DNA from 4 places in the Rhizobium phaseoli genome. Region 4 is predicted to be linked to each of the others. Evidence: predicted binding sites of a transcription regulator. Region 4 holds the regulator's gene; each other region holds the start of a gene.
What was found. Region 4 encodes PhoB, which activates phosphate uptake and scavenging genes when phosphate is short. Its sites were predicted from a motif close to TGTCATNNANCTGTCAT; they were not measured.

Region 1 (5,130 bases), 130 kb from region 4:
CGGCACGGCTATCTCCACCGCGATGCCCAGCGTCTGATCCACAACGATCGCAACCACTTCGCCGCTACCATGGTGGCGTTGGGCGACGCCGACGGCATGGTGACGGGCATCACCCGCAACTATTCGACCGCGCTCGAAGATGTGCGCCGCTGCATCGACGAGAAGCCAGGCCATCGCGTCATCGGCGTGTCGCTGGCGCTCTGCCGCGGCCGCACCGTCTTCGTCGCCGATACCGCGGTGCATGACATGCCGACGGCCGAGCAGCTCGCCGATATCGCCGAGGAAGCCGCCGGTCTCGCGCGCCGCATGGGCTATCCGCCGCGCGTCGCCATGCTTGCCTATTCCACCTTCGGCCATCCCTCCGGCGAACGCTCCGAGCGGGTGCGCGAGGCGGTGAAGATCCTCGACAAGCGCCGCGTCGATTTCGAATATGACGGTGAGATGGCCGCCGATGTCGCGCTGAACCGCAAGGTGATGGAGCAATATCCGTTCTGCCGGCTCTCCGGCCCCGCCAACGTGCTGGTCATGCCGGCCTTCCACTCGGCCTCGATCTCGACCAAGATGCTGCAGGAACTCGGCGGCTCGACGGTGATCGGCCCGATCCTCGTTGGCCTCGACAAGGCCGTGCAGATCACTTCGATGGGCGCCAAGGATAGCGATATCGTCAACATGGCGGCGATCGCTGCCTACGGGGCGGGTTCGTAAACTCGCCTCTGCCTCCCATTCGAGAGGGTATTTCGCGCCCGGCCGACAGCACGTCGGTCGGGCGCGCCTTTTTGTGGCTTGCTCCCCGAAGATATGGTTGAAAGGCTCAATCCGATAAGTAATACTTTTGAAACAATGCCCGCGGCATATAAATGATATTCATCAGCCGTTTGGATTCCCATGTCGGAAAACGCATCCCCGAATTTCACTGCCCGATTTCAGGGGACAACGTTCGACGATATGGTCGAGGCTCTGACCAAGGGGTTCGGTTCGTTCGACGCATGGCGAAATGGTCGAGACAAACCACTCGACTGGAAAGTCGGGTTTTGGGGTGATGAGAGGTTGTCGCTGGTCAGCAACCAGGATTCCGGCGGCTGGGGTGCAAGAACGGCAGATGGAACGCCGGAAACCCTGGCCATCATCGTTCCGCGCACGGGAGCTCTCGACGTCGCCTTTGGTCGGACCTTGGCCGAAGCAACACCCGGGCGGCTGTTGATGGCGAACAATCTTGAGCCGGAACGGGTTTCGGTACGGGCAGCGCCACACCGGTCGGACACACTCAGTCTAAGTTGGGCGATCGTAGCTCAGACCGTCGCCGCCGTATTGGAGACCCCGCTCACCGGGGCACTGGACCTGGCGCCGGTCGTTGATCGTTCCACGGCGGCGGGACAGCTGATCTTCGGTCTCGCTCAAACGATGATCATCGGCATGCGCAACGGCGGCCCGCTACTCCACTCGCCGATTGCCATATCAAACCTCACCCAGGCATTTGCCGATCTGGTCGTACGTTTGGTTCCTCATCGGCTCTCGCATCTTCTGGATAAGAAAATCCATCTGATCGCACCGCGGCATGTCCGTCGCGCAATTGAATTTATGCATGCGAACATCGCGCAGCCGTTGACGATGCAGAATGTCGCGGACGCGGCGGGCATTTCCATTCGCGCTCTTGAAGTCGGCTTTCGGGCCTTCAAGGCAAACACACCGTCTGCCTACCTCAGGACGATCCGTTTGCAGGCGGTCCGGGAGGATCTGCGCGATCCTTCAAACCGCCAGCCGTTGCGGGACATCTGTTTGAAGTGGGGGTTCTTCCACTTGGGCCGTTTTGCGGCAATCTATCGGGCGGCCTATGGCGAGAATCCGTCGGACACGCGAAGGCGATCCGATCTTTGAGACGCCGATCGCGAGCCTGGGAGGTTTGCGCCAGGGCAGCATGCTGCAAGCCGACCAGAAAAGACTTTAGCTCGCGAAGCGGCCGGCGTCGGCGCCGTAATAGTTCAGGTAGCGGTCGGAAATGCTGGAGATAGGCAGCACGATCAGCACGTCTGTCGTGTTGAAGGCGTGGTCGATGACCGCGCTGGAGCCGACCATCGCGCCGAGGCGAAGGTACCCCTTGATGAGCGGCGGCAGGGCCATCAGCGCCCGCTTCGGGTTGACCGCCTCGACCGGCATCAGGTCCATGTTGCGGGCGAGATGCGGCAATGCGCCGACGGCCCATTCGTCCTTCGCCAGCACATTATGGTAGAGGAAGGACAGTGCCAGCGCATGGCTTTCGAGATAGACACCGGGGAACGAGGCGCAGCCGAACATGGCGCTCATGCCGTGTTTCAGCGCATAGGCCCAATTGCCCTGCCACAGGAGCTCGACGGTGCGCTTGGTGCGGTATTCCGGCAACACGCAGGAACGGCCGAGCTCCATGAAGCGCTTCTCCGGATGCTTGGCGAGAAGCCCCTCGATCTCGAATTCGGAAGCCGAGTAAAAACCGCCATTGGCCATGGCGACATCTTGGCGCAGCAGCCGATAGGTGCCGACGATCTGGTCTTCCGGATCGCCTTCGATCGCACGGTCGAGAACAAGAAGATGATCGCAGAAGGCATCATAAGCGTCGACATCACGCTGGCGGCGCATGGCGTCCAGCGGCAGCTGCGCTTTCATTTCGTCGACGAAGACCCGGTAGCGCACCGCCTGGGCGGCGTCGATCTCGCGCGCCGAGCGGGCAAGGCGCGTTTCCAGATTGCCGATCCGGCCCAGGATATCGCCGTCCTTCTGGGCAGCAGCCGTCGACGGCCGTGCAGCCTCCGCGGTGACGTCACGATTGAGGATGTCGATGGAGGACATGGCGATTCTCCGGTTGCCGGCTTATCGACGCCATAAAACACTTCTGTACGACAGGAAAGTGACATATTGCATTTCCCGAGGCAAGGAGCGGGCTGGGCCCGAGAGGCTCTATCGCGCCTCTGCCCGGCGGGCCGAAAGTGCGGCGACCGCCTGAACTTCGGTCAGCAGCCGCAGCGGGTCGACCGGCTTCACCATGACGCGGTTGGCGCCGTTGAGCAAAACCTGGCGGCGTGATTCGTCGCTCTTGTCGGCGGTCAGCACGATCACCGGTACCGGCGCAAGATCGAGCCGCCGTTCGTGGCCGCGCAGCCGTCCCAGCATGTCGATGCCGTTGCCGCCCGGCATCGACAGATCGCTGATGATGATGTCGGGGCGGGCATCCGCCTCGCCCAGGGCGCAATCGAGCAGCGTCTCGAAGTCTTCGACATGACGCACCTTGTGCCCGCCTTTTTCCAGGACGACGCGCACCAGCATGGCGTTGATCGGATCGTCCTCGCCGAGCAGGATGCTGAGCCCGCTCGCCGCCACTCTCGTCTCCGCAACCGAAAGCCCGAAGCCCGGCTGATTGTCGTTCAGCGCGTCGCGCTTTTCCATGCCGCGCATGCGCCCGCGCAGCACATCGATCAGCGACTGTTCGCGAAGCGGCCGGATGAGCCAGGCGTCGAACAGGTCGAGCGGATGGGCGCTGCGCTCTTCCGGGTTGACGAGCAGAACCTTGCGCAGGCCCAGCGCAGCGATTTCGGCGCGATCGGCAAGATGGGCGGAAAATTCCGCCGACATGCGATGATCGACGATGATATCAGTCGGCCGACCACCGTAACTGGCCATGCCGAGCAGCTTTTCCCGCGCCGTCTCGCCGTCACCGACGAGATGGCAGATGCCGCCGAGCGTGGTGATGGTCTCGGCGATGGCGGTGCGCGCCGCACCTGCCGGTGCCAGAAGCACGACGCTGTTGCCGGCAAGCAGCGTGTTTCGCCGCTCGGGCCTTTCGCTGCCGACATCGACGGGAAAGCGGATGGTGAATTCGCTGCCCAGGCCCTTTTCGCTGGCTACCGTCAATGCGCCGCCGAATTCGCGCATGATGCGGGCGGAGATCGCAAGACCGAGCCCGGTGCCGGCGCTCTTGTCGGCGACGGTGCCGCCCTGCTCGAACTCGCCGAAGACACGCGCCTGCTCCTCGGCCGTCATGCCGGGACCGCTATCGGCGACGGTGATCAACAGATTGCCGGCGTCAAGCGAGACACGGATGAAGACGCCGCCCACCTGCGTGAACTTCACGGCGTTGCCAATGACGTTGAACAGAACCTGCCGCAGCCGCGCCGGATCGAAGCTCATATTCTGGGGCACGTCAGAGGACACGGTGGCGCCGATCTCGATACCCTTTTCATGCGCCCGGTGGGCAAGCATCTCGACGACGCTCTCGAGAAGCTTGCGCAGCGATTCCGAGCGCGGGTGCAGTTCGAAACGGCCGACCTCGATGGTGGAGAAATCGAGCAGGTCTTCGACGAGCTGCGTCAGCGCGTGGCCGGACTGGCGGATATTCGCCAGGTAATTCTGCTGTTCCTGTGTCAGCCGCGTCTCCGCGAGCAGATGCGTCATGCCGAGGATGCCGGAAAGCGGCGTGCGCACCTCGTGACTGACGGTGGCAAGCAGCCGGGATTTGGCGGCGCTGTTATATTCGGCCTTCTGGCGGGCTTGCTCGCGGCCCTGCGCCAGCAGCCGCTCTTCGGTGACGTCGCGGGCAACGCTGTGCAGCAGCAGGCGGCCGTCCGCAGGATCGCGGGTGACGACGTCGCGCCAGACGAAAATCCTCTGGCCTTCCGGCGTCGAGATTTCGACATCGTAGCAATGCGGGATCGGACCGGGGCGGAAGGCGAGGCCGATCTCCTCGCAGCTGCGCCCTTCCGGATGCAGCCGTCCGGTCAGACGGCGAAACGTATCATTGGCGGAGATGATACGCCGGTCCATGGTGCGCGAGACCGTGATGTCGCCGAGCACGTCGTGCACGTCGGCGAACAGCTTTGCGCCTTCGTTGCGCTCGGGCAGGGATTGGCGGCCGGGCTTGTTTGCCCCGCGCCGGCGGATTGTCAGGACAAGGTAACCGGCCATCGCCGCAAGGCCGAGAACGACAAGCCCGCCTGGAAGCAGCAGCGGATCGCCGGCATAGGCAAGCAGCATGAGGGTGGTTGCGGCCAGCAGGCCGGCGCCACTCAGCCAGTAGAACAGCAGGCGCCGGGTCGGCGCGGGCATCTGACGCTGACTGGTTTGCTCAGGGGCTGCTGCACGTGGTCGCGGGGAGGGCTGCCCCAT
Region 2 (5,130 bases), 1.3 Mb from region 4:
ATCCTGAATGACAGGCACCAGCTTTTCGGCATGTTTCTGGAAGGTGCCGTCGTCGAGCCCGTATTGCGGCACGATCACCGAGGCGACATCGCCGCCCTTCAGCGCATCGGCGACGATCCTTGCCTGTTCATCGGCGTCGGCGATATCAGGGACGATGAGCACCAGGCGGCAGCGGTTTTCGGGTTCGGTCATGAGGTCTTTCCGTTTCCTGCGAATTCCCCTCTTCGAAAGGACGGATCCGCACTCGTTTTGTGTGAGTAGTTCCGTTAGAGGAGGCTTGCAAGAGGAGGACGCCGAAAGCATGCCGCAGGATTTGTCATTCTACTACGCCGCCGTGCCCGCCGTTCTGCTGGTCGGCCTCGCAAAAGGCGGCATGGGCGACGCTTTGTCGCTGATCGGCTTGCCCTTTCTCGCCTTGGTCGTCTCGCCGGTCGAGGCGGCTGCGATCCTTCTGCCGATCCTGGTCTTCATGGACATGATCTCGCTCGTCGTCTGGCGCAAGCACGGCGACTGGACGACGCTGAAGATCATGCTGCCCGGCGCCATCCTCGGTATCGGCCTCGGCTGGGCGACCTCGGCGCTCGTTCCGGGCAACATCCTGCGCATCGTCATCGGCGCAGTGACCATCCTCTTCTGCCTGCGCTATTTCTGGAACAATTTCGGCCCCGGCGCCGGCCGGGTGATCCCGCCGCGCGGCCAGCGGCCGATCGCTGCCGGTTTCTGGGGCGCGTTCTCGGGCTACGGCAGCTTCGTCGCCCATGCCGGCGGCGCCCCCTTTCAGGTTTATGCCCTGCCGCTCAAGCTGCAGCCGCGCGAATATACCGGCACCAGCGTGCGCTTCTTCGCGATCCTCAATGCCGTCAAGCTCATCCCCTATTTCGCGCTCGGCCAGCTCGACACGCAGAATCTCGCGACCTCGGCGACGTTGCTGCCTTTCGCGCCGCTTGCCACGCTTGCCGGCGCCTGGTGCGTGCGCCGCATGAAGCCGGAGATTTTCTATCCCTTCATGTATGCGATGGCCTTCATCGCCGCCTTCCTGATCGTGCGCGAAGGCCTTGGCGGGTAAGGCAGCGCTGCTGCATACTCGACCTGAGGAATTATGCAGCAGTTCTAGGTGGAACAGCGTCCCGAGCGCGGCTCAGAAGACGCGCGGCGCTCTCGTACGCTGCAACGCACAATTTTCTTGCCGCCGCGGCCGGTTTGACGTAGCGTTCCCGCCATGTCGAACACGGACCCCTTCTCTGCGATTGCTGATCCGCACCGGCGGTTTCTGCTGGAGGAATTGCGGCGCGCGCCCCGGACAGTCAACCAGCTTGCCGAGGGTCTATCGATCAGCCGTCCCGCTGTTTCGCAGCACCTGAAGGCGTTGCTCGATAGCAACCTCGTCTCCGTGACGTCGGAAGGCACGAAACGCATCTACGCGGTCAACAACCGCGGCTTCGACAAGCTCAATCTTTGGCTGGATCAGTTCTGGGCCTGATCGCCCTCCCCTGAAGCGTGTCGCGGTCTTAAGATTCGTTGTTACGATTCAGGTCTTTGTTTTTACGCATGTCTTTATCGCAAAGCCGCTGCACACTTTCGCGAGATACTCTAAGAACCCTGGGCTCACGCGAGCGCGAACTGCGGCGCCAGATGCAAAAGCGCCAGCCGCGATGCCGCGAGCATCGGGCTGGCGCAATTCTGGTGTCAAATCACCGGGTCTTGCAAATTTTAGGCGGAATGGATGGTTTACCTCTTACGCAAGAAGATCGTCCGGCGACCCTTGGGAAGATTTAATGGACGGATGACTTGAGACGCTGAATCTCGTCCTTGATGCGCAGCTTGCGGCGCTTGCATTCAGCAATTTCCGTATCGGAGATCGAAGGAGCTGTTCTGAGTGCATGCAGCTCCTCCTCGAGAGCGACATGCTTTTTCTGGAGTGATTCAAGATGAGCTTCAACTGTCATTTGACCCTTCCTTCCTCTTACCCTCCCCGGCCATCATCGTCGGGGATCAAGGTGTCAACGCGCCGGACTGTGACATATTTTTGACGGCTTGTCGAAGGCGAAAAGATGAAGATGAGATGGCAAATTCATGATCAAGACTAACTAGCCGTTACCCGTATTTGGTGATAGGAGCTTGCGGAAATCATCGGCAGATCGGACAAGATCCGAAGACGATAACGGGGAATGCACATGGCCGATCAGGAACAGGCGGAAATCAGGCTCATGGTGGCGCGTCTGCGTCAGGAGCACGAGGATTTCGACGCCGCGATCAACGCCATGATCGAGACCGGATGCGACGCACTGCGAATCCAGCGCATGAAAAAGAAGAAGCTCGTTATCAAGGACAAGCTTTCCAAGCTGGAAGATCAGATCGTCCCTGATATCATCGCCTGATCGTATCGCCCGATCGCTTGAGAGGAATAGCGGCAACGATGACAGACAGACCACCCGTCGCCATTATCATGGGCAGCCAATCCGATTGGGAAACCATGAAGAACGCGGCCGATACCCTGGAAGCCCTGGAAATCCCTTATGATGCGCGCATCATCTCCGCGCACCGCACGCCCGACCGCATGGCGAATTTCGCCAAGGGCGCGCGCGCCGAAGGCTTCAAGGTTATCATCGCCGGCGCCGGCGGCGCCGCCCATCTGCCGGGCATGACCGCATCGATGACGCCGCTGCCGGTCTTCGGCGTCCCGGTCCAGTCGAAAACCATGTCCGGCCAGGACAGTCTTCTGTCCATCGTGCAGATGCCGGCCGGCATTCCCGTGGGAACGCTCGCCATCGGCAAAGCGGGCGCCGTCAACGCCGCCCTGCTCGCCGCCGCCGTGCTTGCGCTGTCCGACGAAGAAATCGCCGAGCGGCTCGACGAATGGCGCGAACGTCAGAGCGCTGCGATCGCCGAATACCCGATGGACGACCAATGACTGTAAGAACGATCGGCATTGTCGGCGGCGGCCAGCTCGGCCGCATGCTGGCCATCGCCGCCGCCAGACTGAATTTCCGCACGATCATTCTCGAGCCGCAGGCGGACTGCCCGGCCGCCCAGCTCGCCAACAGGCAGATCACCGCCGCCTATGATGATCCGGCGGCGCTGGCCGAACTTGCCGCCGCCTGCGACGTCGTCACCTACGAATTCGAGAACGTGCCCGTCGCAGCCGCAGAAACGCTTTCGGCAAGCATTCCCGTCTATCCGCCGCCGAAAGCGCTGGAAGCCGCCCAGGACCGCCTGGTCGAAAAGCGCTTCCTCAACGATTGCGGCATCACCACCGCCCGCTTTCACGCGATCGACAGCCAGGCCGACCTCGAGGCGGCACTTAAGGATTTCGGCGGTAAGGGCGTATTGAAGACCCGCCGTCTCGGTTATGACGGCAAGGGACAGAAGGTTTTCCGCTCGGCGGCCGACAGCCCAGACGGCGCCTATGTCGCGCTCGGCGCCGTGCCACTGATCCTCGAAAGCTTTGTCGCCTTCGAACGCGAGGTTTCGATCATCGCCGCGCGCACCGCCGACGGCACGGTCGTCTGCTTCGATCCCGCCGAGAATGTGCACCGCAACGGCATCCTCCATACCTCGACCGTTCCCGCCGCGATCTCCGCAACGACGGGTGAAGCCGCACGCCGGTCGGCGGAAAAAATCCTCGCAGCATTGAACTATGTCGGCGTCATCGGCATCGAATTCTTCGTGCTTGCCGACGGCAGCCTGATCGCCAACGAGATGGCTCCGCGCGTGCACAATTCCGGACACTGGACGGAGGCCGCCTGCGCCGTCAGCCAGTTCGAGCAGCATATCCGCGCCGTCGCCGGCCTGCCGCTCGGCAATGGCGAGCGGCATTCCGACTGCGTCATGCAGAACCTGATCGGCGACGATATCCTTGCCGTTCCCGACTGGCTGCGACGTGCCGATACGCTGGTCCATCTCTACGGCAAGACCGAGTGGCGTCCCGGCCGCAAGATGGGCCATGTCACCACATTGGCGCTGAAATCGCCGCTTTCCCGGTGAGAAAACACCCTCTCGCCTTGGGAAAAACACCGTCACGTGGTTGACACGGAAAGGGCGACGGGGTATCTGCTCCCCCACCTAAAGAGCGCGCCCCGACGGCGCGCTTTTGATTGTTAAAGATACGGGCGAATGTGAATTCCCCCATAGAGATCGCGGATCAGAAAAATGAAGATCAAGAATTCGCTCAAGTCGCTCAAGGCTCGCCACCGTGACAACCGTCTGGTTCGCCGCAAGGGCCGCATCTACATCATCAACAAGCTGAACCCGCGCTACAAGGCTCGTCAGGGCTGATTGCGCGCATCCGGATTGCTGCGCCGCGCAGATTGCGCCGGCGGATATCCGGAGGGTCGCTGTGGTGATCACGTCTAATTTGTTTGATCTTCGGCGCTGGCGGGCTAATATGTCCGCCATGCGCTTTTTTGCTTTGATGCCGGCGGTCTTGCCGCTCTTCCTCGTCCTCTCCACCTCTCCGCTTCCGGCCATCGCGGCGGAAAAGGATGTCATCGTCGAGCAGAGCAACGCCGACAATTCGCCGAAGCAGCGTCTCGACCAGCTCTTCAGCCAGCTGAAGCGTGAGCGCGATCCCGACAAGGCCAGCAGCATCGCCAACGAAATTCGCCTGCAATGGAATGATTCCGGCAGCGCGACCGTCAATCTGCTGATGCAATGGGCCGACAAGGCGATTGAGGAAAAGCGCAATCCCGCCGCTCTCGATTTCCTCGACGAGGCAATAGCGCTGAAGCCCGATTACGCCGAAAGCTGGAATCGCCGTGCCACGCTGAATTTCGTCATGGGCAATTACCGCAAGTCGATGTCCGACATCGAACACGTGCTGGATCTCGAGCCGCGCCATTTCGGCGCCCTCTCCGGCATGGCCGCGATCCTCAGCAATGCCGGTAACGATGAGCTGACGTTGAAAGCCTGGGAGCGGTTCCTCGACATCTATCCCGCCGAGCGCACCGCCCAGGAACAGGTCAATACGCTGTCGGAAAAACTTGCCGGCAACCGCACCTGATGTCGCTCACCCCGATCTTGAAGCCCGGCCGGACCGCACAATTTTAGAATTCTCGAAGGGCCACGTGGCACTTCGCCCGCCCTTCTCGAGAACCGCCGCAACCATCGCCCGTAAAGATCATGCTTGCAGAA
Region 3 (5,130 bases), 480 kb from region 4:
ACGACTGCATGCTGCTGCCCGATCACGGCTGACCGCCGCGCGACAGTCCGGGCAGGCCACTCTGGACATTCCTCGGGAATCGCGGTCTCCTTCCATAAACAAAAGGAGAACGCCCATGCTGCGCCGTCTCGCCGACCAGTTCGAAACCTCATCCGCCGCCTATGCCGCCGCCAACGGCATTGAGCGCGACGCCGACTGGTTCCTGTTGAAACTGCAGGAGGAAATGGGTGAGCTCACCCAGGCCTGGAACCGCCTGACCGGCCGCGGCCGCCGGAGGGAGCGGACGCAGGAAGAGCTCGACCGCGATCTTGCCGACGAGGCCGCCGACCTGCTCGGTCATATCCTGCTCTTTGCCCGCCGCAACGACATCGACCTTGCCGCCGCGATCGAACGGAAGTGGCGGTTTCAGCCGGCGCAGAGGCCGGACGCATAAGCACTGCGGCATCGCGCCCCCGGATCCTGGAGATCGCGACCGGCTTTAGAAGATTGCGCTCAATCCGGTTACCAGCCAGAACGAAAGCGCCGAAATCATCGCGGCGGCCGGCAACGTGATGACCCACGCGACGATGATATTGCCCGCCAGACCCCAGCGCACCGCAGACATGCGCCTTGCAGCGCCGACGCCGATGATGGCGCCGGTTATGGTGTGGGTGGTTGAAACCGGAATGCCGAGCCAGGTCGCGCCGAAAAGCGTCAAGGCGCCGCCCGTCTCGGCGCAGAAGCCCTGCATCGGGTTCAGCCTGGTAATCTTCGAACCCATCGTGTGAACGATGCGCCAGCCGCCGAACAGCGTGCCGAGAGCCATTGCGGCCTGGCATGACAGGACCACCCAGAGCGGCACATGGAAGCCGCCGCCGAGGTAACCTTGCGAATAAAGCAGCACGGCGATGATGCCCATGGTCTTCTGCGCGTCGTTGCCGCCGTGGCCGAGCGAATAGAGCGAGGCCGAGACGAATTGCAGGAAGCGAAACGATCGATCGACTGCAAAGGGCGTCTGGCGGATGAATGTCCAGGTCACCGCCAGGATTAGAAACAGCGCCAGGAGAAAGCCGATCATCGGCGACATGACGATTGCCGCAGCCGTCTTCAGAAGGCCGCTCCAGACAATCGAGCTCAGACCGGTTTTGGCAAGGCCCGCTCCGACCAGTCCGCCGACCAGAGCGTGGGAGGAGCTGGAAGGAATGCCGAAGATCCAGGTCACGACGTTCCAGACGATGGCGCCGACGAGCGCTGCGAAAATCACCTGTGGCGTGACGATCGCCGGATCGATGATGCCGGTTCCGAGCGTTTCGGCCACATGCAGGCCGAAGAACAGAAAGGCGATGAAATTGAAGAACGCAGCCCAGATGACCGCGTATTGCGGCCTCAGGACCCTGGTCGATACGATCGTCGCAATCGAATTGGCGGCATCATGCAGGCCATTGAGGAAATCGAACAGCAGGGCGACGCCGATCAGGCCGACGAGAAGGGGAAGAGCGAGCGCGGCCTCCATCAGACATTCTCGATCACGATGCCGCTGATCTCGTTGGCGACATCCTCGAAACGGTCGACCACCTTTTCCAGCTCACCATAGATTTCGCTGCCGATCATATAGGCCATCGCATTGTTGGCGCCGTGCCGGCGGAACAGATCTTTGAGGCCCTGCTCGTGCAGTTCGTCGGAGCGGCCTTCTACCCGCGTGACCTGCTCGACAATGGCGGATAGACGCGGCGCATTGGCGGTCATGCGATCGAGCAACGGAATTGCCTCGGCGATAAGATTGGCTGCCTCGACAACGGTCTTGCCCATCTCCCGCATGCCCGGATCGAAGCTGGTCTGCTCGAAGAGGCGGATGGTCTTGACGGTCTTGTGCATCATGTCGATCGCATCATCCATGGATTGGATGAGGTCCTTGATGTCGCCGCGATCGAAGGGCGTGATGAAGCTTCGCCGCACGGCCTGCATGACCTCACGCGTGATATTGTCCGCCTGGTCTTCCAATCGTACGATCGTGTCGCATTGCCGTTCGATCTCAATGCCCGACAGCAACCGGTCCAGGGCTTCCGCGGCTTCAACGATGGTCGTCGAATGCTGTTCAAACAGCACAAAAAACCGGTCTTCGCGCGGCATCAACTTTCGAAACCAACCAAGCATAAGGACCTCGCGATTCCTGGTCTGGGCATTGGACAGCGACAGCGAGCCGCCATCCGGGACGGCCGTTCATAACCTCTATCTCCTTGACGAGATAGGGCCGGGTCGAGGTTTATGACAGATTTGTGACAGCCGGCCCCGAAAAGCCGCTTTTCCCACGAAGGCGGGTTTTCAGCAGCAGCGATCAGCCGACTTTGTATCGGTAGAACTTGCTGTCCACCGCCATCAGCGGGAAGGTGCGGGGCAGGGCGCTCTTGGCGATCTCGGTGAAACCGTTCTTCTCATAGAAGCGATGGGCGGCGACGAACTTGTCAGTCGTGCCGAGGAAGATATCGGTGAGGCCGACATCCCTGGCGTGGGCAAACAGGCGGTCGAGGAGCAGCGCCGCCACGCCGTGCTCGCGGCCGCGAACCTCGGCGGCGACGAACATCTTGCGCAGCGCCGCCTGGTTGTTGCCGATATCCTTCAAGCCGACCGTCCCGACGATGACGTCGTCCTTGACGGCCACCCAGAACTGGCCTTTGCCGGACTGGTAGAAATCCGGAATGACCCTGAGATCCGGCTGCGCATCGGCGGTGATGTCGATGCCGAATTCCTCGCGCTGTATCGGCAGGATCACCGATAGCACGTCATCGGCGTCGCCTTCGGCAAAAGGCCTGATTTCGATCTCCGCCATGCGCTCCTCCCGCCTCAGGTCTGCGTGCCGCCGACCGTCACCTGATCCATACGCAGATGCGGCTGGCCGACGCCGACAGGCACCCATTGGCCGCCCTTGCCGCAATTGCCGATGCCGGTATCGAGCTTCATGTCGTTGCCGATCATCGACACCCGCTTCATCGCATCCGGGCCGTTGCCGATCAGCATTGCGCCCTTGATCGGCGCGCCGACCTTGCCGTTTTCGATCAGGTAAGCCTCGGTGCAGCCGAAGACGAACTTGCCGGAGGTGATGTCGACTTGGCCGCCGCCGAAGGAGACGGCATAGATACCCTTCTTCACCGAGGCGATGATTTCCTCGGGCGTCTTGTCGCCGCCGAGCATATAGGTGTTGGTCATGCGCGGCATCGGCACATGCGCATAGCCTTGGCGGCGGCCGTTGCCGGTGGCCGCCATGCCCATTAGCCGGGCATTCTGCCGATCCTGCATATAGCCGACGAGCTTGCCCTTCTCGATCAGCACATTGTAGCCCGACGGCGTGCCCTCGTCGTCGATGGTGAGTGAGCCGCGGCGGTTGTCGATCGTGCCGTCGTCGACGACGGTGACACCGGGTGCCGCGACCATCTGGCCGAGGAGGCCGGCAAAGGCCGACGTCTTCTTGCGGTTGAAATCGCCTTCGAGCCCGTGACCGACCGCCTCGTGCAGCATGACGCCCGGCCAGCCGGAACCGAGAACGACATCCATCGTGCCCGCCGGCGCATCGATCGCCTCGAGATTGACCAGCGCCTGGCGCAACGCCTCGTCGGCGCCGAGCTTCCAGCTTCCCGTTGCGATGAAATCGCCGAAGCCGATACGGCCGCCCTGGCCATAGGAGCCGCTTTCCTGCCGGTCGCCATCGCCGACCACGACCGAGATATTGATGCGCGTCATCGGGCGGATGTCCTGAACGCGATGACCGTCGGCCCGCAGGATGTCGACCATCTGCCAGCTAGCCGCCACCGACGCCGTTACCTGCCGCACCTTGTCGTTCTTGTTCCGGAGATAGGCGTCGATCTCGGTCAGCACCTTCACCTTCTCTTCGAAGCTCGGCGAGCCGATCGGATTTTCGTCGGTATAGAGCTTGCGGTTGGTGCGCTGGGGTGCCGCTGCATAGCTGCCGGCATAACCGCGCGTGACCGCACTGACGGCATCGGCGGCCCGTTTCAGCGCCGTGACGGAAAGATCGCCTGCATGCGCATAACCCACAGCCTCGCCGGCAACGGCGCGTAGCCCGAAACCCTGCTCGGTATTGAAGCTGCCGCCCTTCAGCCGGCCGTTGTCGAAGGTCAGCGCTTCGGCTTGTGCATGCTCGATGAAAAGCTCGCCGTCATCGGCGCCGGACAGAGCCTCGGCGACCAGGCCGCGCATCGCGGCTTCGTCGGCATCGAATAGCGTCAGGAGATCGGTGGTCATGGTCTGGCTCCAATGGGCACGCGTTCGGGAATGCGCTTACGCATCTAGATAGGGCTCCTAATGATAAGGAGTGAAGCCCTGCGGCGGAATATTCTTTGTTGGAGAGATTACTCGGCCTTGTGCGATACCGCCCGGTTCGCGCGGGCGGCTGTCCCTCACCCTAGCCCTCTCTCCGTAAACGGGGCGAGGGACGTGCCAAACGCTGCGTTGAGGTTGAAGAAGGCGGTTCGGCATATCCCTTCGCCCCGCAAGCGGGGAGAAGGTGCCGGCAGGCGGATGAGGGGCGGACCACGAAAGATGGCAATTGCCCTCAAGGCAGCGCGTCAAAACCCTCAGCAAAACCCTTGAGGTCGACGGGGATGCCGATGCCTTCTTCCGGGGTCTGGAAGACGATGAAGGTTGCCTGGGCGCCGCTGCGGAAGGTCTTCAGCAACTCGTCCTCGAGCACCACCTCGGCATAGCAGCCATCGGCGAAGCAGCGCACGAAATAGGCGCGGCCGATATCCTTGCCGTCGACATTGAGGCCGAGGCCGTTCGGCAAGAGCACGCCGAGCGGTGCGAGCACGCGCAGAATCTTCGACTTGCGGTCGGCCGTCTTGAGGACGACGACGGAAAGGCCGACCTCCGGCCGGTCCTCGGCGATGACGTTCTGCATCAGCGCGCATTGTTCGGTCGAAGCCCCGGCCGGCTTGTCGCAGACAACAGACCAGGCGCCATGATTGGATTTCACCGTGCCCGGCGCCTGCGGCTGCGTCTGTCCTGGTGTCGCCGGTTCGACTTTCGGGCTGGCGGCGTTCGGCTGCTGCGGGGCGGGGGCAGGGGCGGCCGGTGCTGGTGTGGTGGGCGTGGCCGGAACGGGTTGCTGTGCGAAAACGGGCGTCGCCGCGGCAGCCG
Region 4 (5,130 bases):
TCGGCGGCCTGGTGCTGACGCTGATGACCCTGCCGACGATCATCATCGCCACCCGCGCCGCACTGCGCGCCGTGCCGCCGTCGATCCGCGCCGCAGCCCTCGGCCTCGGCGCCTCGAAGATGCAGATGGTGTTCCACCATGTCCTGCCGCTTGCCATGCCCGGCATCCTCACCGGCACGATCATCGGCCTGGCGCATGCGCTCGGCGAAACAGCGCCGCTGCTCCTGATCGGCATGGTCGCCTTCGTCGCCAACGCGCCGGCGACACCGCTCGAGCCCTCGACGGCCCTGCCGGTGCAGGTCTATATGTGGGCGAACGAGGCCGAACGGGCCTTCGTGGAGCGTACTTCGGGTGCCATCATCGTTCTGCTCCTGTTCCTGATCGTCATGAACATGGGCGCCATCCTCTTGCGTCGTCGCTTCGAGCGCCGCTGGTAAACGGAGTTAAACATCATGAACATGTTGACGGAAGCTGCAGTTGAAAAGGCGCTGGATCAGAAGATGAGCAACGTCCCGTATAAAATGATCGGACAGGATGTCTCGGTTTACTACGGCGAGAAGCGCGCGCTTTTCGATGTGAACCTGAACATCCGTGAAAACACCGTAACCGCGCTGATCGGCCCGTCGGGCTGCGGCAAGTCGACCTTCCTGCGAAGCCTCAACCGCATGAACGACACGATCGAGGGCTGCCGCGTCGCCGGCAAGATCACCCTCGACGGCGACGATATCTATGATCCGGACATTGACGTCGTCGAGCTGCGCGCCCGCGTCGGCATGGTGTTCCAGAAGCCGAACCCGTTCCCGAAGTCGATCTATGAAAACGTCTCCTACGGTCCGCGCATCCATGGCCTGGCCAAGTCGAAGGCCGATCTCGACCAGATCGTCGAGACCAGCCTGCAGCGCGCCGGCCTCTGGAACGAGGTCAAGGACCGCGTGCACGAATCCGGCACCGGTCTCTCCGGCGGCCAGCAGCAGCGCCTGTGCATTGCCCGCGCCGTCGCCGTCAGCCCTGAAGTCATCCTGATGGACGAGCCCTGCTCGGCGCTCGACCCGATCGCCACCGCCAAGGTCGAGGAGCTGATCCACGAACTGCGCGAGAACTACACGATCGTCATCGTCACCCACTCCATGCAGCAGGCCGCGCGCGTGTCGCAGCGCACCGCCATGTTCCACCTCGGCAACCTCGTCGAGGAGAACGACACCGACAAGATGTTCACCAATCCGGACGATCCGCGCACCCAGGACTACATCATGGGTCGCTTCGGCTGATTGCGGTCATCCGAAGCCTTCCCGTTATTCGAGGACAAAGCCCCATGGCATCGACACATATTTATTCTGCCTATGATGATGATCTGAAGTTCCTGTCCAGGCGGATTTCCGAAATGGGCGGCCTGGCCGAGCAGATGGTCGCCGAATCCGTCCGGGCGCTGGTCAACGGTGATACCGCGCTGGCGCAGAAGGTGATTTCCGACGACGTGATCCTCGATCACACCGAGCGCGAAATCGGCGACAAGGCGATCGTCACCATCGCCCGCCGCCAGCCGATGGCCGCCGACCTGCGCGAAATCATGGGTTCGATCCGCATCGCCGCCGATCTCGAACGCGTCGGCGACCTCGGCAAGAACACCGCCAAGCGCGTCATCGCCGTGCAGAGCACCGGCGTTCCGCGCAAGCTCGCCCGCGGTCTCGAGCACCTGTCCGAGCTGGCGCTCGTCCAGCTCAAGGAAGTGCTCGACGTCTATACGACGCGCGCCGCCGACAAGGCGACCGCCATTCGCGAACGCGACAACGAGATCGACGCGATGTACACGTCGCTGTTCCGCGAACTCCTGACCTATATGATGGAAGATCCGCGCAACATCACGAGCTGCACGCATCTCCTCTTCTGCGCCAAGAACATCGAGCGCATCGGCGACCACGCCACCAATATCGCCGAAACGATCTACTACATGGCGACCGGCGCCCAGCCGGAAGGCGACCGTCCGAAGGACGACAGCGCCAACACCGTCGGTGCCGCCACGGAATAACCGTGCCGAACCAGCCATTGCGTGCGCGCCCGTCCGGGCGCGCAAAGAGGTCGCAGCCAATTTCTGATTTTGCGCGGGATCCCTTGCTTAAATCACTCCCGGTTTAAGGATCGTGCGCGAGGAGACGGACACGCATGATCCCGAGAGTTGCAGTTGTTGAAGACGAAGAGGCCCTCAGCGTGCTTCTCCGCTATAATCTCGAAGCGGAAGGTTTCGAGGTCGATACCATCCTGCGCGGCGACGAGGCCGAAATCAGGCTTCAGGAGCGCACGCCCGATCTCCTCATCCTCGACTGGATGCTGCCCGGCGTCTCCGGCATCGAACTCTGCCGGCGCCTGCGCATGCGGCCGGAAACCGAGCGGCTGCCGATCATCATGCTGACGGCGCGCGGCGAAGAGAGCGAGCGTGTGCGCGGGCTGTCCACCGGCGCCGACGATTACGTCGTCAAGCCGTTCTCGACCCCCGAGCTCGTCGCCCGCGTCAAGGCGATGCTGCGCCGCGCCCGCCCGGAGGTGCTGTCCTCGGTGCTGAAATGCGGCGATATCGAGCTTGACCGCGAAACCCACCGCGTCCATCGCAAGAGCCGCGAAGTCCGCCTCGGCCCGACCGAATTCCGCCTGTTGGAATTCCTGATGTCGTCGCCGGGCCGCGTCTTCTCCCGCTCGCAGCTGCTCGACGGCGTCTGGGGCCACGACATTTATGTCGACGAACGCACCGTCGACGTCCATGTCGGCCGCCTGCGCAAGGCGCTGAACTTCTCCAACATGCAGGACGTCATCCGCACCGTCCGCGGCGCCGGCTATTCGATGGAAGCCTGAGAGGTTTCTATTTTTTTCTGCCGGTGTCGGCCCCTCACCTAACCCTCTCCCCGTAAAAGGGGCGAGGGGACGTGCCCTGTAAGGGGCCAGTGCAAGGGGCCAGTGAGGGACGGAGACGTCGCGGCTTGATCCCTTCGCCCCGTTTACCGGGAGAAGGTGGCGGCAGCCGGATGAGGGGCAGCCACACCCAACCCCCTCACACAAAAAAAAACGGGCCACGCGGCCCGTTTTCGCATTTCCAGCAATGGTTTGCCGGCTCAGCTGACGCGCGCTGCCGCCCGGCGGCGTTCGTTGATCGGCTGGTAGGCAAGCTTCTGGTGGTAGCTGCAATAGGGCGAATTGTCAGGGGATTCGCAGCCGCAGAAGTGGAAATCGTCCTTGAGCGGATCGCCGACCGGCCATTTGCAGGTGCGTTCGGTCAGTTCCGTCAGGCCGAGGCGGCGCGAGATCGGCACGACCACGTTGCCCTTCGGCACGTATTCCATTTCCTCGACCGTTTCGATCTCGATCTCTTCCTTCAGCATCGTTGCGCCCTGCTGGCGGGTCACGGTGCGGGTGGTGATCCGGGAGGCGTAGTTCGGCGCGCGCGGTGCCGATGTCTGGCGCTTCGGCGTGCGCGCCGCCGTCGCCGTGCCGCCGGCCTTGGCACGACCCGGCAGGTTCAGCCGGTGCACCTTGCCGATAACGGCGTTTCGGCTCACGCCGCCAAGTTGTGCCGCGATCTGGCTGGCGCTCAGCCCTTCGGACCACAGCTTCTTGAGTTTCTCGACCCGCTCGTCTGTCCAGTTCATGCCCTGTCTCCACCTTTTGCGTTGGTGATGGCAGAATCCCTCACCGTTGTCCCGGAAGCCTCCGAAACAAGAAACGCCTGATCAATTTTGGTGACTAGTTCCGCCGCATGCAGTCTAGTAATTGAACTTTAACCTAGTGTGAGGCTGACTCCGTGACAAGAGTCGCGGGAATCCGGATGAATCGAATTCCGAGTTTTCCCCAACTTGCTGCCCCTGCGTGTCATTTCTGCAATAATGCCTGTTGAAGGCCGAAAATGCCGCTGTACACGCTTGCTGCATGCGCTAAGGGCGCAGTTTTGTTGACATTGCAGCGCGAAAAGGAAATAGTGCTGGTCGCCGCCGCAAGGCGGCATTTTTGATTTTTCGGGCCTGGTTTTCTTAGCCGGAGTCCGGTGATTGACAACGCTGATCGGGAGACCCGCGCCATGGCCGAAGCCGCGCCGCTGTATGACACCTATTCTCGTGCCCCGTTGCGGTTCGAGCGAGGCGAGGGCGTATGGCTGATCACCGAAGGCGGCGAGCGTTATCTCGATTTCGGCGCCGGCGTCGCCGTCACCTCGGTCGGCCACAGCAATCCGCATGTGGTCGCCGCCCTGAAGGAGCAGGCCGACAAGGTCTGGCACCTCTCCAACATCTATGAGATCCCCGGCCAGGAGCGCCTGGCCAAGCGGCTGACGGACGCCACCTTCGCCGACAAGGTGTTCTTCACCAACTCAGGTGCGGAAGCGCTCGAATGTGCGATCAAGACGGCGCGCCGCTATCAGTTTTCCAAGGGCCACCCCGAGCGCTTCCACATCATCACCTTCGAAGGCGCCTTCCATGGGCGCACGCTTGCGACGATCGCCGCCGGCGGCCAGGAGAAATATCTCGAAGGCTTCGGCCCCAAGGCGCCGGGTTTCGATCAGGTAGCTTTCGGTGATATCGCAGCGGTCCGCGCCGCCATCACCGATGCGACGGCGGCAATCCTCATCGAGCCGGTGCAGGGCGAGGGCGGTGTGCGCCCCGCCACCCCCGAGTTCATGAAGGCGCTGCGCCAGATCTGCGACGAAAACGGCCTGCTGCTGATCCTCGACGAGGTCCAGACCGGGGTCGGCCGCACCGGCAAGCTCTTCGCCCATGAATGGTCGGGCATCGCGCCCGACATCATGGCGGTCGCCAAGGGCATCGGCGGCGGGTTCCCGCTCGGCGCCTGCCTTGCCACCGCCGAGGCCGCCTCCGGCATGAAGGCCGGCACCCATGGTTCGACCTATGGCGGCAATCCGCTGGCCATGGCCGTCGGCAGCGCGGTGCTCGATGTCATTCTCGCCGACGGCTTCCTCCAGCAGGTGCGCGACGTCGCGCTGGTCTTCCGCCAGGGGCTTGCCTCGCTGAAGGACCGTTATCCCGATGTGATCGAGGATATCAGGGGCGAGGGCCTGCTGCTCGGCGTCAAGGGGGCCGTTCCCTCGGCCGAGCTGCTGCAGGCGATCCGCGCCGCGCATCTGCTCGGCGTGCC

Region 1: olsB (l-ornithine N(alpha)-acyltransferase) is a predicted target of PhoB. The motif match lies at 2,868-2,884, and genes of this name have one in related genera.
Region 2: AMC88_RS18210 (YdcH family protein) is a predicted target of PhoB. The motif match lies at 2,052-2,068, and genes of this name have one in related genera.
Region 3: AMC88_RS05030 (DUF47 domain-containing protein) is a predicted target of PhoB. The motif match lies at 2,245-2,261, and genes of this name have one in related genera.

What each region holds. Positions count from the first base shown of each region.
Region 1 is NZ_CP013532.1:438,354-443,483, forward strand. It holds gene AMC88_RS02115 (NADP-dependent malic enzyme) at 1-705, shown strand, start outside; gene AMC88_RS02120 (helix-turn-helix transcriptional regulator) at 886-1,875, shown strand; gene olsB (l-ornithine N(alpha)-acyltransferase) at 1,942-2,820, opposite strand; gene AMC88_RS02130 (PAS domain-containing hybrid sensor histidine kinase/response regulator) at 2,929-5,130, opposite strand, start outside.
Region 2 is NZ_CP013532.1:3,780,490-3,785,619, forward strand. It holds gene AMC88_RS18195 (thiamine phosphate synthase) at 1-192, opposite strand, end outside; gene AMC88_RS18200 (sulfite exporter TauE/SafE family protein) at 302-1,066, shown strand; gene AMC88_RS18205 (ArsR/SmtB family transcription factor) at 1,220-1,480, shown strand; gene AMC88_RS18210 (YdcH family protein) at 1,773-1,946, opposite strand; gene AMC88_RS18215 (YdcH family protein) at 2,175-2,378, shown strand; gene purE (5-(carboxyamino)imidazole ribonucleotide mutase) at 2,417-2,911, shown strand; gene AMC88_RS18225 (5-(carboxyamino)imidazole ribonucleotide synthase) at 2,908-3,984, shown strand; gene ykgO (type B 50S ribosomal protein L36) at 4,150-4,275, shown strand; gene AMC88_RS18235 (tetratricopeptide repeat protein) at 4,385-4,999, shown strand; gene AMC88_RS18240 (alpha/beta fold hydrolase) at 5,119-5,130, shown strand, end outside.
Region 3 is NZ_CP013532.1:1,047,933-1,053,062, forward strand. It holds gene AMC88_RS05015 (D-alanyl-D-alanine carboxypeptidase family protein) at 1-32, shown strand, start outside; gene AMC88_RS05020 (nucleoside triphosphate pyrophosphohydrolase family protein) at 116-433, shown strand; gene AMC88_RS05025 (inorganic phosphate transporter) at 479-1,492, opposite strand; gene AMC88_RS05030 (DUF47 domain-containing protein) at 1,492-2,133, opposite strand; gene AMC88_RS05035 (GNAT family N-acetyltransferase) at 2,315-2,806, opposite strand; gene tldD (metalloprotease TldD) at 2,821-4,236, opposite strand; gene AMC88_RS05045 (invasion associated locus B family protein) at 4,547-5,130, opposite strand, start outside.
Region 4 is NZ_CP013532.1:565,444-570,573, forward strand. It holds gene pstA (phosphate ABC transporter permease PstA) at 1-437, shown strand, start outside; gene pstB (phosphate ABC transporter ATP-binding protein PstB) at 453-1,268, shown strand; gene phoU (phosphate signaling complex protein PhoU) at 1,313-2,026, shown strand; gene phoB (phosphate regulon transcriptional regulator PhoB) at 2,161-2,844, shown strand; gene AMC88_RS02770 (GcrA family cell cycle regulator) at 3,102-3,635, opposite strand; gene AMC88_RS02775 (aspartate aminotransferase family protein) at 4,061-5,130, shown strand, end outside.